Regions from separate parts of the Kitasatospora sp. NPDC057738 genome, predicted to be linked through region 1. Evidence: riboswitches for the same ligand, from Rfam matches in the RefSeq annotation. Region 1 holds a riboswitch; each other region holds the start of a gene.
The links. A riboswitch is a leader RNA that binds a small molecule or an ion and turns the genes downstream of it on or off. The one in region 1 is predicted to bind cobalamin.

Region 2: linked by a shared signal. The riboswitch ahead of ACFVGO_RS27435 (prenyltransferase/squalene oxidase repeat-containing protein) and the one ahead of ACFVGO_RS12085 (FecCD family ABC transporter permease) in region 1 are both predicted to bind cobalamin.
Region 3: linked by a shared signal. The riboswitch ahead of ACFVGO_RS15425 (cobalamin biosynthesis protein) and the one ahead of ACFVGO_RS12085 (FecCD family ABC transporter permease) in region 1 are both predicted to bind cobalamin.
Region 4: linked by a shared signal. The riboswitch ahead of metE (5-methyltetrahydropteroyltriglutamate--homocysteine S-methyltransferase) and the one ahead of ACFVGO_RS12085 (FecCD family ABC transporter permease) in region 1 are both predicted to bind cobalamin.

The regions. Positions count from the first base shown of each region.
Region 1 is NZ_JBHVJT010000017.1:106,362-110,532, forward strand. Features, by position in the region: gene ACFVGO_RS12075 (ABC transporter substrate-binding protein) at 1-438, opposite strand, end outside; gene ACFVGO_RS12080 (ABC transporter ATP-binding protein) at 467-1,216, opposite strand; gene ACFVGO_RS12085 (FecCD family ABC transporter permease) at 1,303-2,367, opposite strand; cobalamin riboswitch at 2,475-2,625, opposite strand; gene sodN (superoxide dismutase, Ni) at 2,714-3,109, opposite strand; gene sodX (nickel-type superoxide dismutase maturation protease) at 3,383-3,745, shown strand; gene ACFVGO_RS12100 (CGNR zinc finger domain-containing protein) at 3,742-4,171, opposite strand, start outside.
Region 2 is NZ_JBHVJT010000057.1:11,818-15,988, reverse strand. Features, by position in the region: gene ACFVGO_RS27450 (sulfite exporter TauE/SafE family protein) at 1-32, opposite strand, end outside; gene ACFVGO_RS27445 (rhodanese-like domain-containing protein) at 29-433, opposite strand; gene ACFVGO_RS27440 (rhodanese-like domain-containing protein) at 777-2,165, shown strand; cobalamin riboswitch at 2,346-2,467, shown strand; gene ACFVGO_RS27435 (prenyltransferase/squalene oxidase repeat-containing protein) at 2,564-3,640, shown strand; gene ACFVGO_RS27430 (flagellar hook-length control protein FliK) at 3,670-4,149, shown strand.
Region 3 is NZ_JBHVJT010000023.1:80,411-84,581, forward strand. Features, by position in the region: gene ACFVGO_RS15420 (alpha/beta hydrolase) at 155-1,261, opposite strand; cobalamin riboswitch at 1,610-1,742, shown strand; gene ACFVGO_RS15425 (cobalamin biosynthesis protein) at 1,850-2,842, shown strand; gene ACFVGO_RS15430 (cobyric acid synthase) at 2,839-4,171, shown strand, end outside.
Region 4 is NZ_JBHVJT010000005.1:124,090-128,260, reverse strand. Features, by position in the region: gene ACFVGO_RS04510 (MFS transporter) at 1-159, shown strand, start outside; gene ACFVGO_RS04505 (MarR family transcriptional regulator) at 159-611, shown strand; gene cobF (precorrin-6A synthase (deacetylating)) at 1,021-1,779, opposite strand; cobalamin riboswitch at 1,895-2,124, shown strand; gene metE (5-methyltetrahydropteroyltriglutamate--homocysteine S-methyltransferase) at 2,280-4,171, shown strand, end outside.

The DNA.
Region 1 (4,171 bases):
CGAGTCGACGCCGAGCGCCTTGAAGGCCTGCGGGGTGACGCCGGCGCCCTCGTCGAAGCCGTAGTGCCAGCCGGCGAGGACCAGGTCGGCCCGGGCGTCGAGGGCGATCTCCTTGGTGAGCACCTTCTTGGAGAGCCAGGTGGTCTGCTGGTAGCCGTCCTTCCAGGCCACCTTGTCGATCCGGCCCTTGTCGTCGGGCATCACGTAGCCGGCCATCCGGTCGGCGAGGCCGAGGGAGAGCATCAGCTCGGTGATGTTGACGTCGTTGGTCACCACCCGGGCGGGCTTCTGCGCGAAGGTGAGCTTCTGCCCGCAGTTGTCCACCGTCACCGGGTAGTGGGCGGAGGCGGTGGCGGCCTCCTTCGGGGCGATCTCGGCGCCGCAGGCGGTGAGTCCGAGGACGAGCAGGGCGGCGGTGGCAACGGCCTTGGTGCGCAAGGTGGTTCCTCTGGGCAGGCGGGACGGGTCAGGAGGAGGGGGCGAGCCGGTCGAACAGCAGCTGGAGGGCGCCGGTCTCCGGGTGCCGCACCGGGGTGGCGCGGACGCCGAACACCTCGGCCAGCAGGGCGGGGCGGAGCACCTCGTGGGGCGGGCCGGAGGCGACGATCCGCCCGGCCCGCAGCACGTAGACCAGGTCGCAGTGGCCGGCCGCCAGGTTGAGGTCGTGCAGCGCGGTGAGCACCGTCGGGCCGGCCTCGCGGGCGAGCGCCAGCACCTCCAACTGGTGGGCGATGTCGAGGTGGTTGGTGGGTTCGTCCAGCACCAGCAGGCGCGGTTCCTGGACCAGCGCGCGGGCGAACAGCACCCGCTGCTTCTCGCCCCCGGACAGGCTCAGGAAGCCGCGCTCGGCGAGGTGCCCGGCCCGGACCTTGCGCAGCGCCCCGGCGCAGCGCTCCGCGTCCCCGTCGGCCGGGGAGCCGAAGCCGCGGCGGTGCGGCAGCCGGCCCATGGCGACCACCTCGGCGACGGTGAAGTCGAACTCGGCGGAGTGCTCCTGGGTCAGCGCGGCCACCCGGCGGGCCGTGTCGCGGGCGCTCAGGGCGTGCAGGTCGTCGCCGGCCAGCCGGACCACGCCGCCGGCCGGCTTCAGCACCCGGTAGACGCAGCGCAGCAGGGTCGACTTGCCGCTGCCGTTCGGGCCGACCAGCCCGACCACCTGCCCGGCGGCGGCCGCCAGGTTCACCTCGTGGACCAGCCGGGTGCCGGCCAGCTCCACCGAGACGGCGTCGACGGCGAGGTCCTGGGCCCGCGCCGGGTCGGGCGCGGCCGGGCCGGTCGGGTCGGTCGCCGTGGTCACGTCGGTCACCGGGTTCCTCCGAGGGCCTGGCCGCGGCGGCGCATCATCAGCAGGAAGGCGGGCACGCCGAGCACCGCGGTGAACACCCCGACGGGCAGTTCGGCGGGTGCCAGCAGGGTGCGCGAGGCGATGTCCACCCAGACCAGCAGCAGTGCCCCGGCGAGCGGCGCGATCACCAGCACCCGGCGGTGCCCGGCGCCGACCAGCATCCGCGCCAGGTGCGGCATCAGCAGCCCGACGAAGCCGATCGCCCCGCTGACCGCGACCACGGTGCCGGTGACGGCGGCGGTCACCACGAACAGCTCGCGGCGCAGCCGGTCCGGGTCCACGCCGAGCGAGGCGGAGGTCTCGTCGCCCATGGCGAGCGCGTCCAGCCGTCCGGCGGCGCAGGCCAGGTACGCGAGGCCGGCCACCACCGTGACGGCGGCGATCGGCACCTTGCCCCAGGTGGCGCCGCCGAGGCTGCCGAGCAGCCACATCATGGCGTCCCGGGCGGCCTCGCCGCGGTCGGCGGCGAAGACCATCAGGGTGGTGGCGGCGGAGAAGCCGTAGGACAGCGCGGTGCCGGTGAGCACCAGGCGCAGCGGGGTGAGTCCGTACGCGGTGCGGGCGGCGAGGTAGACGAGCGTCATGGCGGCCAGCGCGGAGCCGAAGGCGGAGGCGGAGATCGCCCACACCCCGAGCGAGGCGAAGGCGCCGAAGAGCAGGACGGCGTTGGCGCCGACGGCCGCGCCGGAGGAGATGCCGAGCACGAAGGGGTCGGCCAGCGCGTTGCGCACCAGGGCCTGGACGGCGACCCCGCAGGCGGCGAGTCCGGCGCCGACGACGGCGGCCAGCACGGTGCGCGGCAGCCGGATCTCCCAGACGATCGCGTACGCGGCCGCCTCGTCCGCGTCCAGCCGTCCGCCGGTCAGCCCGGCGCCCAGCAGCCGCAGCACCCGGGGCAGGCCGAGTCCGGAGGAGCCGAGGGCGACCCCGCAGAGCAGCGACAGCAGCAGGGCGGCGACGAGGCCGGCGGCGAGCGGGACGACGGGTATTCGACGGGTGGGCGGGCCGACTGCACGGTCCACGACTGCACGGTCCACGGGTGCGCCTTGCCTCGGGCCGCGGGTGCGCCGGGGCGGGCGCCGGCCGAAGGCGTGCCTGGGCGCCGTTCCCCTCGCAGTCCGCGGCGAGTTGTCGGGAGTTCAGCGGCCGGGGGCGATCGGGCTGGCGCGGGCCGTACGGGCTGGTACGGGCCGTGCTCACCGTTGCGGGTCAGCGCCGGATTCACACCGGACTTCCCCCTCGGACGCCCTGGCAGCATAACAGCCACTCAGGGCAGGCAACCCTTACCGGCCCTGGGCGGGCCGGGAACGCGCGACCGCCCCCGTCCGGCGGTGCGGACGGGGGCGGTCGGGTGGCGACGCGTCAGGCTCAGGCCTGCTTGGTCTCCCAGAAGATCTTGTCGACCTCGGCGATCAGGTCCAGCAGGGCCTGGCCGGTGGCCGGGTCGGTGGACGCCTTGGCGGCCGAGGCGGCCTTCAGGGTGTCGTTGATCAGCTGGTGCAGCTGCGGGTACTTCTCGAAGTGCGGGGCCTTGAAGTAGTCGCTCCACAGCACCGAGATGTGGTGCTTGACGGCCTCGGCGCGCTGCTCCTTGATGATGATGGCGCGGGCGCGGAAGTGCGGGTCCTCGTTGGCCTGGTACTTCTCCTGGGTGGCCTTGACCGACTCGGCCTCCAGCTTGGCCTGCGCCGGGTCGTACACGCCGCAGGGCAGGTCGCAGTGGGCGTGGGCGGTGGCGCGAGGTGCAAACAGACGAGAGAACATGGGAGTCCTTCCTTAGATCGTCTTCCCGCGCCCGAGATTACCCTTCCGGCCTCGCCGTTTCGCGATCGGGCGGCGGGCCTAGGGCAAAAGACGGACCAGGAACCGGGGTAATCCGGACATCGGACCGGTGACGGTCCGTACGGCAGACTGGGGGCGGGCGGAGCAGGAGGAGGAGTCGTGGCGCGGAGCACGCGACCGCAGGACGCCGGGGCCGGGGGGCCGGACCGGGGCGGCGCGCTGCCGTTCGGACTGGTCGACGTGGCGGGGCCGTCGATGGCCCCGACCCTGCGCGAGGGCGACCAACTGCTGGTCCGCTACGGCGCGCCGATCCGGCCGGGCGCGGTGGTGGTCTTCCGGCACCCCTTCCAGCAGGACCTGCTGGTGGTGAAGCGGGCCGCCGAGCGCCGGGCCACGGGCTGGTGGCTGCTCTCCGACAACCGCCCGGTGGACAGCGACAGCCGCAGCTACGGCGCCGTGCCGGACGAGCTGGTGCTCGGCCGGGTGCTGCTGCGGCTGCGCCCGAGCCCGGTCTGGCTGGCGCCGGGGCGCCGGCTGGAGCGGCTGCTGCTCACCCCGCGGCTGGCCCGGGTGCCGGGCCTCGCCCGCCGGCTCGGTGCCTGGGTGGAGGACGTCTAGGACCCGCCCCGGGCCGCCGCCTCCGCCTCCTGGCGCTTGCGGGCCCGGTAGGCGGCCACGTTGGCGCGGGTAGCGCAGCGGTCCGAGCAGTAGCGGCGGGAGCGGTTGGTCGAGGTGTCCAGGTAGGCGTTGCGGCAGGGCGCGGCCTGGCAGATGCCGAGCCGGTCGGCGCCCAGCTCGGTCAGGTGGACGGCCAGGCCCATGCAGGCGACCGCGGTGAAGTGCGCGGTGGCGGTGGGGGAGTTGTCGGCCAGGTGCAGGTGCCAGCGCGGTCGTCCGGCGTCGTCCAGGTAGTCGTGCCCGGAGACCAGCGGGCTGACCGGGTACTCCATCAGCAGGCTGTTCAGCAGGTCGACGCCGCGGATCTCGTCCCCCTCCGCGGCGGCCTCGAAGACCCCGCGCAGCCGGGTCCGCACCGCCCGCAGC
Region 2 (4,171 bases), on a different contig from region 1:
CCGGCGGCGAGTGCCAGGAGCAGCGTGGTCATATCACGTGCCCGGCGCTTCCGTCGGGCGTGGTGACCGGGAGCCCGGACAGGGCCCAGGCGTTCATGCCGCCGGCCACGTTCAGCACCTCGACGCCGCGCTGGGCGAGCAACTCCGCGGCGCGCTGGGAGCGGTGGCCGGAGCGGCAGATCGCCAGCGCGGTCCGGCCGGCCGCCGCGGGCGGCAGCGGGACACCGGCGACCAGGCCGATCAGCGGCTGGTGCAGCGCGCCGGGGGCGTGCCCGGCGGCGTACTCGGCGGCCTCCCGGACGTCGAGCAGCACGGCGGCGCCGGTGCGGGCGAGTTCGTGGGCCTCGGCGGGGGTGGTCCGCCCGGGGGTGCGGTGTCCGTGGGCGCGGTGTTCGTGGGGAGCGGACCCGTGGGCGCGCGGCAGCAAAGGCATGCGGTGTCTCCAGTGGTGCAGACCGGACCGCAGTGGTCCGGCAGGTCGGGGGCGGCGCGGGCGTCCGTACGGGCCCGGTGGCCCGGTACGGCGGCGTGGCCGGTGCGTCCTCGGCCCCGCCCGTATCGGCTCGGCGGCGGTGGCCGGCCCCCTCGATGGCTTCACCATAGTACCCCCGGGGGTATTATCGAAATCGTTCGGACATACCCCCGCCCGTATCGGCTCCCGAAGCCGTATGCTCGCAAATATACCGAGGGGGGTATCACGATGGCGCTGTGGCGCCCAGGAATCCGGCTTCGCCGACCAGGAGAAGGCCGAGGCCCGACCCGGAGGAGACAACCCCGTGATCTTCAGCCAGTACTACCTCGACTGCCTCTCCCAGGCCTCCTACCTGATCGCCGACGAACGCACCGGCCGGGCCGTGATCGTCGACCCCCGCCGGGACGTCGACGAGTACCTCGCCGACGCCATGTCGCGTGGCCTGACCGTCGTCGGCGTCATCAACACCCACTTCCACGCCGACTTCCTGGCCGGCCACCTCGAACTCGCCGCCCGCACCGGCGCCTGGATCGGCTACGGTCACCGCGCCGAGACCGAGTACCCCATCCGCAAGCTCACCGACGGTGAGCGGATCGAACTCGGCGACGTCACCGTCCAGGTCCTCGAAACCCCCGGCCACACGCCCGAGTCGATCAGCATCCTGGTCTTCGAGCAGCCCGACGACACCGTCCCGTACGGTGTGCTCACCGGCGACGCGCTGTTCATCGGCGATGTCGGCCGCCCCGACCTGCTCGCCTCGGCCGGCGTCACCGCCGCCGAACTCGGCGCGATGCTCTACGACAGCGTCCACCGCAAGCTGCTCGCTCTGCCCGACGAGACCCTCGTCTTCCCCGCCCACGGTGCCGGCTCGGCCTGCGGCAAGAACCTCTCCGCCGACCGCCAGTCCACCATCGGGGCGCAGCGACTGACCAACTACGCCTGCCGGCCCATGGACCAGGACACCTTCGTCCGCATCGTCACCGCCGGCCAGTCCACCGCCCCCGCCTACTTCGGCCACGACGCCGCCCTCAACCGGAAGGACCGCCCGCTGCTCGATCCCGCGAACGCAGCCCGCCCGCTGTGCCCCGAGGGCTTCAAGGAGGCCCGTAACGCGGGCGCCGTCGTCCTCGACGCCCGCAGCCCCCAGGACTTCGGCGCGGGACACATCCGCGGCGCCATCAACGTCCCCGTCGACGGCCGCTTCGCCGAACAGGCCGGCACCGTCCTCACCCCCGACAGCAGCATCGCGATCATCGCCCCGCAGGACCGCGAGGGCGAGGTCGTCACCCGCCTCGCCCGCATCGGCTTCGACCGCATCGCCGGTTACCTGCGCAACCCCGGCAACGCCCTGCCCGCCCTCGCCGACGAGGTCGCCCCCGCCGGCCGCCTCACCGCCGACCAGCTCCGTACCGCCCTCACCGACGCGCAGCCCCCCACCGTCCTGGACGTGCGCACCTGCGGTGAGCGCGAAACCGGCTCCATCGAAGGATCCGTGCACATCCCCCTGACCGAACTCCCGGGCCGCCTCGACGAGATCCCCACCGACCGCCCCCTCGTCGTCCACTGCGCCAGCGGCCACCGCTCCTCCATCGCCGCCAGCCTGCTGCGCCACCACGGTCACGCCGAGGTCTCCGACCTCCTCGGGGGCTACAGCGGCTGGCACGCCCTCACCCGCCCCGCTCAAGCGTCATGAGGCCTGGACCAAGGGCGAGCCTCACTGCGAACCGGACGGCCCCGTCGTCGGTGGTGATCAGGTCGTCGGCCTGGCCGGCCTCGTCGGCCTCGGCTCGGTGATGACGAGGCCACTGTTCAACAGGGGATTCGGGCCCGGGGTCTCTTGACCCGTTGTTCGGGGCATCGCCATGATGGGCCGTCATGTTGTGACTCCGCCGATGGGGGAAGTCCGGTTCGAATCCGGCGCTGACCCGCAACGGTAGGCCGCCGACCCCGCGTCGGCGGCGAGCCCGAGTACCCGTCGGCGGAGGTGTGTCACCCCTCCTCCCGTCGTGGTCTGCGGGCCGGAGCCCGCTGGCCCCTCGGCGCTCGCCGACGCCTTCCGGGCCCCTGCGCGCGGGCCCGGAAAGGCAGCCCATGCCCGCCGTTCGCCGCTCCCTCGGCCCGCTCGCGATACCCGTCCTCGCCCTCGCCACCCTGTTCCCGGCGGCGGCCACCGCCCATGCCGCTCCCGCCGCCGCGACCTCGTCGCCGACGGTCCGTCCCGACGCCGCCGCCGGCGGTTGGCTGGCCCGGCAGCTCGTCGACGGTGACCACTTCGAGTCCGTGTTCAACGGCACCGCCTACCCCGACCAGGGCCTGACCATCGACGCCGTGCTGGCCTTCGCGGCCTCGCACGGCTCCGACGAGGCCGCCGCGAAGGCCACCGCCTGGCTGGCGAAGCCCGAGGTCATCGGCGGCTACCTCGGCGACGGCACCACCGAGGCCTACGCGGGCGCGACGGCCAAGCTGCTGCTCGCCGTCGAGGTGCGCGGCGGGAACGCGGCGTCCTTCGGTGGCGTCGATCTGCCGGCCCGGCTGCGCTCGCTCCAGACCGCCGAGGGCCGCTTCTCGGACCGCTCCCAGTGGGGCGACTACAGCAACGCCTTCGGCCAGTCGCTGGCCCTGATCGCCCTGCACCGCACGCCCGGTGACGCCCCGGCGGCGGCCGTGGACTACCTCGCCAACAGCCAGTGCGCGGACGGCGGCTTCCCCGTCTCCTTCGGCCAGGCGACCTGCACCGGCGACCCGGACGCCACCGCGCTCGCCGTCCAGGCCCTCGCCGCCACCGGCCGCACAGCCAAGGCGAACGCGGGCCTCGGCTGGCTGACCACCCACCAGAACGCCGACGGCGGGTTCGCGGCCGCCGGGGCGACCACGTCCAACGCCAACACCACCGGCCTCGCCACCCAGGCGCTGCTGGCCGGCGGGCGCTTCGGCGCCGGCCTCAAGGGCTGGAGCCGGCTGGTGAAGTTCCAGCAGGGCTGCTCGGCCGACCCTGCCGTGCGCGGTGCGGTCGCCTACGACGCCTCCGGCTTCAACGCGGGCAACGGCGCCCGGGCCACCGCGCAGGCCGTCCTCGGCCTCGCCGGCACCCCGCTCGCCACGCTCTCCGCCGCCGGGGCCCGCCCGGACGCGCCCACCCTGGCCTGCCCGGCCCCGGCCGCGTACTGAACACGCCCGAAACCAGGAGGAGTTCACCGATGAGCGACACCCTCACTCCGGCGCGCCCGGTCCGCCGTACGCTCGGCTCGATCGCCGCGGCCGCCGCCCTCACCGCCGGTCTGCTCGGCGTCTCCGCCGTCCAGGCCCCGCAGGCTCGGGCCGCCGCTTGCGGCGGGACCACCGGCGTCACGGTCGTGGTCGACTTCACCGCTGTCGGCGGCGGCATCCAGACCGGCTGTGCGCTCGGCGACCCGGCCAGCGGCCTGGCCGCGCTGACCGGCGCCGGATTCAGCTACGCCTTCCACCCGCGCTTCCCGGGTTTCGTCTGCACCGTCAACAGCCTGCCGACAACCTGCACCAACCCCACCGGCAGCGCCTACTGGTCGTACTGGCACGCCCAGCACGGCGGCCCCTGGTCGTACAGCGGCCTCGGCGCGGGCAGCTACAACCCGGCCCCCGGCGACGTCGAGGGCTGGTCCTTCGGCGCCGGCGCCCAACCCGGCATCACCGCTCCCTGACCCGCCTGCCCGTACACGTCGA
Region 3 (4,171 bases), on a different contig from region 1:
CGACGGGTCGACGGGGCGACGGGTCGACGGGGCGAACCAACGGGCCGGCTCGGACCTCGGCGGTGGGGCCGCGTTCCGATCCGCAGGGGCGGAAGCGGAGCACCGACCGCGGCACGTCCGGGAGACGTTCCGGCGAGGACCCGCCGGCGGCGCCCTACAGCAGCGGCGTGAGCCAGCGGCGGAGCAGTTCGGTGTACCGGTCGGGAGCGGTGTTCCAGAGGGCGGCGTGGTCGGCACCGGGGAAGGCCTGGAGGCTGACCACGTCGCGACGGGCGGCGGCCAGCTTCTCGGCGCTGCCGAAGGGCGCGATCCGGTCCTCGGGGCTGTGCAGGAGAAGGGTGGGCACCCGCAGGTCGGTGCCGTCGGCGATGCGGGCGAAGTCGGCGAGGTCGACGCCGGTGCGGCCCTCCGCGGCCAGGGCCCCGAGCTCGGCGGCGACGCCCTGGAACCCGGCCCGGGCGGCGTCCCGGCGGGCGGAGACCGGGAGGTCGAGCACCGGCGAGTCGAGGATGAGGCCGCTGACGGCGTGCGGCCACGCGGTGCGGGCCGCGGTCTGGAGGGCCGTGGTCGCGCCGACCGACCAGCCGTAGAGGATCACCTTGCCCGCGCCGCTGTCGAGCGCCAGCCGTACCGCCGCCTCGATGTCGCGCCACTCGGTCTCGCCGAAGTGGCTGAGCCCGTCCGGGGAGGCGGGGGCGCCCTGGTCGCCGCGGTAGGTGACGGCGAGGGTGGGCAGGCCGAGCCGGTCGAGGACGGGGAGCACCGGGAGGGTCTGCTGGCGGTCGGCCTCGGGGCCGTGCACCAGGATCACCCAGGTGCCGCGCTTGCCGTCGAGCCGCCAGGCGGGAAGGGCGCCGAGCTCGCCGTCGGCGGTGGTGTCGGTGAAGGGGAGGCCGAGTGCCTCGGTGGGGTCGCCGAGGTGGACCCGGGGGGTGAAGCGGACCTCGGTGCCGGGGGTGAGCGTGCCCCGGTCGGCGCGGAGCAGCCGGCGGGTGACGCCCCGCTCGTCGCTGTGCAGGACCTCCTCGACGACCGCGTGCCCGCCGTCCGCCCACTCGACCGCCCAGCGGCCGGGGCGCAGGCTCTCGGGGCCGCGGGTGAAGGTGACGCGGCCGGGGGCGAGGCCGCGGACCAGGACCGGCCCGGACTTCGGGACGGCGGCCACCGGACGGACCGTCCGCTCGGAGGCCCGACGGCCGATCACCAGCACGGCGGCCCCGACCGCGGCGGCCGCCACGACGGCGGCGGTTCCCCAACGCATTTCGCTCCCCGCTCTGTTGCTCACGGACCGGACGGTGTTCGGGCACCAGTTCACCGGCGCTCCGTCCGCCCGGCCACCGGGCTGGGCCGTCCGGGTCACCCGGGCGGCGGCCCGGCGGCGCCGAGGAGGTGCCGGGAGCGGGCGGCAGGGGTGTCGGTGGTGAGGGCGGGGCGGCGGAGCCGGCGGTGCCCCGGTGGGAGGGGACGTGGTGTTCCCGGTGGAGGGCGGCCCCGCGCCGGCGATCCCCCGGCGCGTCGGCGGCGTCCGCGTGTGACCAACCCCTCCGTGACCTCGGTTGACTCCCGGTTCGGGCCCGTGATGGGATCCTGGGGCCAAACGGAGGCATGGAGAGGAAGCCGGTGGAATTCCGGCGCGGTCCCGCCACTGTCACCGGGGAGCACGCTCGGAACATCGCCACGGCGGCCGTCGACGGCCGCTGGAAGGCTCCGGGGGTGCGTTCGACCCGGAAGCCAGGAGACTCTCGCCCCCGTCACGTCGATCCAGGGCGCGGACCCTGAGTGAGGACACGCACGCGATGCAGGCTGCCCCGCCCCACCGGACTCCGAGCTGCCTTCCGCCGTGCCCCCGATGACCCCGCTCGGGCCCTCCTCCTCGCCGCGCCCGCTGGCCCGCGCAGCCGCGTTCGCGCTCGGCGCCGTCGCGGGCCATGTCGCCGACGCCCGCTTCGCCGACCCCCGCCGGGGCCATCCGGTGGCCGTCTTCGGCAGCGCCGCGACCCGGCTGGAGCGTCGGCTGTGGCGCGACGACCGCGGCGCGGGGGCCGGGTACACGGCGCTGTGCGTGGGCGCGGTCGTGGCGGGCGCGCTCGCCCTGGACCGTACGGTGGGCCGGCGTCCGCTGGGCCGGGCGGTGCTGGCGGCGGCCGCGACCTGGACGGTGCTCGGCGGCACCTCGCTGACCCGGGAGGCGCGCACCATCGGCCGCTCGCTGGCCGCGGGCGACCTCGCGGCCGCCCGGGAGCGGCTGCCGCACCTGTGCGGGCGGGACCCGAGCGCGCTGGACGGGCAGCAGATCGCCCGGGCGGTGGTCGAGTCGGTGGCCGAGAACACCGCCGACGCCGTGGTGAACGCGCTGACCTGGGGCGCCCTGGCCGGCACGCCCGGCCTGCTGGCCTTCCGCGCCGTGAACACCCTGGACGCGATGGTGGGTCACCGCTCGCCGCGCCACGCCCGGTTCGGCTGGGCCTCGGCCCGGCTGGACGACCTGGCGGGCTGGCCGGGCGCCCGGCTGACGGCGCTGCTGACGGTGGCCGCCGCGCCCGAGCCCCGTACGGCCTGGCGGGTCTGGCGGCGCGACGGCTCCGCGCACCCGAGCCCGAACGCGGGCCAGGCCGAGGCGGCGTTCGCCGGCGCGGTGGGCGTACGGCTGGGCGGGGCGCTGCGGTACGGCGAGCGGGTGGAGCACCGGCCCGTGCTGGGTGCGGAGCTGCGGCCGGTGACGGTGGACGACATCGAGCGCGCCTGTGCGCTCTCCCGGCGGGTGGGCGCACTGGCGCTGGGTACGACGGTCGCGGGGCACGTCCTGCTGCGGATGCTGCTGAGGAAGAGGGGACGGGCATGAGCAAGGCGCTGCTGGTCGCGGGGACGACCTCGGACGCGGGCAAGAGCGTGGTGACGGCCGGGATCTGCCGTTGGCTCGTCCGCCAGGGCGTGCGGGTCGCGCCGTTCAAGGCGCAGAACATGTCGCTCAATTCCTTCGTCACCGCCGACGGCGCCGAGATCGGCCGCGCCCAGGCGATGCAGGCGCAGGCCGCCCGGGTGGAGCCGGAGGCGGCGATGAACCCGGTGCTGCTCAAGCCGGGCGCGGACGGCCGCAGCCAGGTGGTGCTGCTCGGCAGGCCGGTGGCGGAGGTGGGCGCGCTGGACTACCGCGAGCGCAAGCCCGTCCTGCTGGAGCGTGCCCTGGAGTGCCTGGCGGACCTGCGCGGCCGCTACGACGTGGTGGTCTGCGAGGGCGCGGGCTCGCCCGCCGAGATCAACCTGCGCGACCGCGACATCGCCAACATGGGCCTGGCGACGGCCGCCGCCCTGCCGGTGGTGGTGGTCGGGGACATCGACCGCGGCGGGGTCTTCGCGGCGATGTACGGGACGCTGGCGCTGCTGTCGGCGGAGGACCAGCGGCACGTGGCCGGCTGGTTCGTCAACAAGTTCCGCGGTGACGCGCGGCTGCTCGCGCCCGGGCTGGAGATGCTGCACGGGCTGACCGGCCGTCCGGTGCTGGGCACGCTGCCGATGCTGCCCGGGCTCTGGCTGGACGCCGAGGACTCGCTGGACCTGTCGACGGTGGTGGACCGGGCGGACGGGCCCGGGCCGTACGGCGCGGACGTGCTGCGGGTGGCCGTGGTGCGCTTCCCGCGGCTGTCCAACTTCACCGACATGGACGCGCTCGCGCAGGAGCCGGGCGTGCTGGTGCGCTGGGCGACCCGCCCGGAGGAGCTGGCCGACGCCGACCTGGTGGTGCTGCCCGGGACCCGGGCCACCGTCGCCGACCTCGCCTGGCTGCGCGAGCGCGGCCTGGAGCCGGCGCTGCGGGCGCGGGCGGCGGCCGGGCTGCCGGTCCTCGGGGTCTGCGGCGGCTACCAGATGCTGGCGCGCTCGATCGTGGACGAGGTCGAGTCGAAGGCGGGGGCCGTCGAGGGCCTCGGCCTGCTGCCGACGCAGGTGCGGTTCGGCGCCGAGAAGGTGCTGGCGCGGCCGGTCGGCGAGGCGTTCGGGCAGCGGGTGGAGGGCTACGAGATCCACCACGGGGTGGTCACCGTCGAGGGCGGGGACCCGTTCGTCTCCGACGGCCGGGGACGGAGTCTGGACGGCTGCCGGGTGGGCCCGGTCTGGGGCACGACCTGGCACGGCGCGCTGGAGAACGACGGGTTCCGCCGCGAACTCCTGCGCG
Region 4 (4,171 bases), on a different contig from region 1:
TGGTGGATCATCGCCGGCTGCGGCGCCGCCGTGCTGGTCACCGGTACGCTCACTTCCGGCCGCTGGGCCCGGGCGACGGCCGAGCGCACGGCGCGGCGGCTCGCCGCCGAGGAGGCGGCCGAGGGAAGCACGGAGACGAAGGAGACGGTGGACGCCTGATGGAGCGCCTCGACACCGGTGGGCACCCGGAGGGGAGCGGGACGGACGCCGCGACGGCGGCCCGGGTCTGGCAGGGGATGTACGCGCTCGTGCTGGAGCGCCACGACCGCCGCAGGACCGTCGCCGAAGCCCTCGGCATGAGCTTCAGCCGGGTCCGGGCGCTGCGCCGGCTCGCCGCCGGCCCGATCACCCTGCGGGAGCTGGCCGAGCGGCTGACCGCCGACCCGCCGTACACCAGCGTCATCGTGGACGACCTGGTGCGGCGCGGGCTCGCCGAGCGCATCACCAACCCGGCGGACCGGCGCTCCAAGCTGGTCCACCTCACCGAGGAGGGCGAGGCCAAGGCCGCGCTCGCCACCGGGATCCTCGCCACGCCGCCGGACGCGCTGCTCGCGCTGCCGCCGGAGGACCTCCGCGCGCTCGACCGGGTGGTGGCGAAGCTCCTGGACTGAGGGCTGCCGCCCGACGCGGCGGGCGTGGATCCGGGAGTCGGGACACCGGTCGCGGGTGGTCCGTGTTCTCCGCGAGGACGGAGACGGGCACGCATGAGTCCGGGCCGCTGTTCCCGTTCCGCCGTTCCGCCGTTCCGCCGTTCCGCCGTTCCGCCGTTCCGCCGTTCCGCCGTTCCGCCGTTCCGCCGTTCCGCCGTTCCGCCGTTCCGCCGTGCTGCCGTGTTGCCGACCGCCGGGACCCACTGCCCTTGACGGTCCGTCAGTCTCCGTTCTCCGCAGGCCCGCACGCCGATCGTGCGGGCTGTTCGGGAACTGTTCCGCCATCGCCATCGCCATCGCCGTCGGCGACGCCCGGATCGCCGGGCGCCGGGCGTGCCGGCCGGCCGTCGGACTTCCGGCAGGCGTCGGGTCAGCCGTCCGAGCGTCGCAGCAGGTAGGTGTCCATGATCCAGCCCTTGCGCTCCCGGGCCCGCTCACGCAGCTCGCGGATGCGCGGGGCGGCCTCGGCGAGCGGACCGGAGACGAGCACCTCGTCGGGGGTGCCGAGGTAGGCGCCGTAGTGGATCTCCAGCCCCTCGGGGTCGATCCCGGCGAAGGCGGCCCGGCCGTCGAGCATCACCACCACGTCGTCCACCCCCTCGGGGAAACCCTCGGCGAGGCGGCGGCCGGTGGTGATCTGCACCGGCCGCCCGACCCGGGTCAATGTGGTGCGGTGCCGGGCGGCGAGCGCGGAGACGCTGCTGATGCCCGGGACCACCTCGTACGCGAAGGGCACGCCGCCCCGGTTCGACACGTCGTCCACCACGGCGATGACGCTGTCGTAGAGGGCGGGGTCGCCCCAGACCAGGAAGGCGCCGTTCTCGCCCGGGCCGAGGTGCTCGGCGACCAGCCGTTCGACCAGATCGGCGCGGCGGACGCGCCAGTCGTCCACGGCGGCCGCGTACGCGGGGGTGGCGCGGTCCCGTTCGGCGTCCGGCGCCGCGACCACGCGGTGCCCGGGCCGTCCGTGGTCGGCCAGCATCCGGCGACGCAGCGCGATCAGGTCCTGCCGTTCCTCGCTCTTGTCGAGGATGAAGAAGACGTCGGTGCGACCGATCGCCTTGACCGCCTGCAGGGTGAGGTGGTCGGGGTCGCCCGCGCCGATGCCGATGACGAAGATGTGCCGCATGGGAGCCATTCTGCCGTTCGCCCCCGGGTGCGCCGCCCGGGGCCGGGCGCGGAGCCCGCGTCTCACCACGCGGACGCCTTGCGAGATTTCCGCCTCGACGCCGACGGTTTGCCCCTAAGCTGGCGGTGCAGCTGGTTCGCCCTGTCCGCCAGGCAGGCGCGTCGCAAGAGGGAACCCGGTGGGAATCCGGGACTGCCCCGCAGCGGTGAGTGGGAACGACCGCCGTCATACGCACTGGACCCGGGACGGGTCTGGGAAGCGACGGCCAGTAGGTGTCCGCCCCGGTTTCGGCCGAGGTGGGTGTGCCCGCGAGTCCGAAGACCTGCCACTGCCCGTGCGCGAGCGTTCGCGCGCGGCCATCCGGTGACCTCGTGGGCGGGTCGGCGACCATATCGGGCGGAGCCGCGCACGGGTGCGGTCGTCCGTCCGGTCCGTCATCCCTTCGCGTCCTCGTGCCGTCACCGGGCACTTGAGGATCCAGACTCGCGAAGGAGAGTCCCTTGACCACGAAGTCCGCAGCCGCGGCGAGCGTCGCCACCGCCCACGGATACCCCCGTCAGGGCCGGGGCCGTGAATTGAAGAAGGCGATCGAGGGGTACTGGAGGGGCGCGGTCGCGGCCGAGGCGCTGCTGGCGACCGCCGCCGACCTGCGTCGGACGAACTGGGCGCAGCTCGTCGAGGCGGGGGTCGCGGAGGTGCCGACCGGCGACTTCTCGCTCTACGACCACGTGCTGGACACCACGGTGGCGGTCGGCGCGATCCCGCCGCGGCACCGGGAGGCGGTCGACGCCGACCCGCTGGCCGGGTACTTCGCGATGGCGCGCGGCAACCAGGACGTCGCCCCGTTGGAGATGACCAAGTGGTTCGACACCAACTACCACTACCTGGTACCTGAGTTGGGCCCGGACACGGTGTTCGCCGCGAACCCGGCCAAGGTGGTCGGCGAGCTGCGCGAGGCGCTGCTGCTCGGCCACGCCGCCCGGCCGGTGCTGGTCGGGCCGGTCAGCTACCTGCTGCTCGCCAAGCCGGCGCCCGGGGTGGCCGCCGACTTCCAGCCGATCACCCTGCTGGACCGGCTGCTGCCCGTCTACGCCCGGCTGCTGGCGGAGTTGCGTGCCGCCGGCGCCGCGTGGGTGCAGCTGGACGAGCCCGCGCTGGTGCAGGACCGCACCCCGGCCGAGCTCAACGCGGCCGCCCGCGCCTACCGCGAGCTGGGCGGTCTCACCGAGCGGCCCAAGCTGCTGGTCGCGAGCTACTTCGACCGGCTCGGCGAGGCGCTGCCGGTGCTGGCCAAGGCCCCGGTCGAGGGCCTGGCGCTGGACTTCACCGGCCCGGCCGCCACCAACCTGGAGGACCTCGCCGCCGCCGGCGGCCTGCCCGGCAAGCGGCTGGTGGCGGGGGTGATCGACGGGCGCAACATCTGGATCAACGACCTGGAGAAGTCACTGGCGACCCTGGCGACCCTGCTCGGCCTCGCCGGCACCGTCGACGTGGCGCCGTCCTGCTCGCTGCTGCACGTGCCGATCGACGCCGCCGCGGAGCGCGACATCGACCCGCAGATCGCCCGCTGGCTGGCCTTCGCCCGACAGAAGGCCGGCGAGGCGGCACTGCTCGCCCGGGGCCTGCGCGAGGGCACCGGCGCGATCACCGCCGAGCTCGCCGCCAACCGCGCCGACCTCGCCTCCCGCGCCAACTCCCCGATCACCCGCGACCCGGCGGTGCGCGCCCGCGCCGCCGCCGTCACCGCCGACGACACCCGGCGCGCCCAGGCGTACCCGCAGCGGGCCGAGGCCCAGCGCGCCCGGCTCGGGCTGCCGCTGCTGCCGACCACCACCATCGGCTCCTTTCCCCAGACCGCCGAACTGCGCACCGCCCGCGCCGATCTGACGGCGGGTCGGATCGACGCCCCGGCCTACCGGGAGCGGATGGAGGCGGAGGTCCGCGAGGTCGTCGCCTACCAGGAGAAGGCCGGGCTGGACGTCCTGGTGCACGGCGAGCCCGAGCGCAACGACATGGTCCAGTACTTCGCCGAGCAGCTCACCGGCTACCTCGCCACCCGGCACGGCTGGGTCCAGTCGTACGGCACCCGGTACGTGCGCCCGCCGGTGCTGGCCGGGGACATCTCCCGTCCGCACCCGATGACCACCGACTGGTTCGGCTACGCGCAGGGCCTGACCGACCGCCCGGTCAAGGGCATGCTCACCGGCCCGGTCACCATGCTCGCCTGGTCCTTCGTCCGCGACGACCAGCCGCTCGCCGACACCGCCCGGCAGGTGGCCCTCGCCCTGCGCGACGAGGTCGTCGACCTGGAGGCGGCCGGCGCCGCCGTCGTGCAGGTCGACGAGCCGGCGCTGCGCGAGACCCTCCCGCTGCGGGCCGCCGCCCGCCCGGC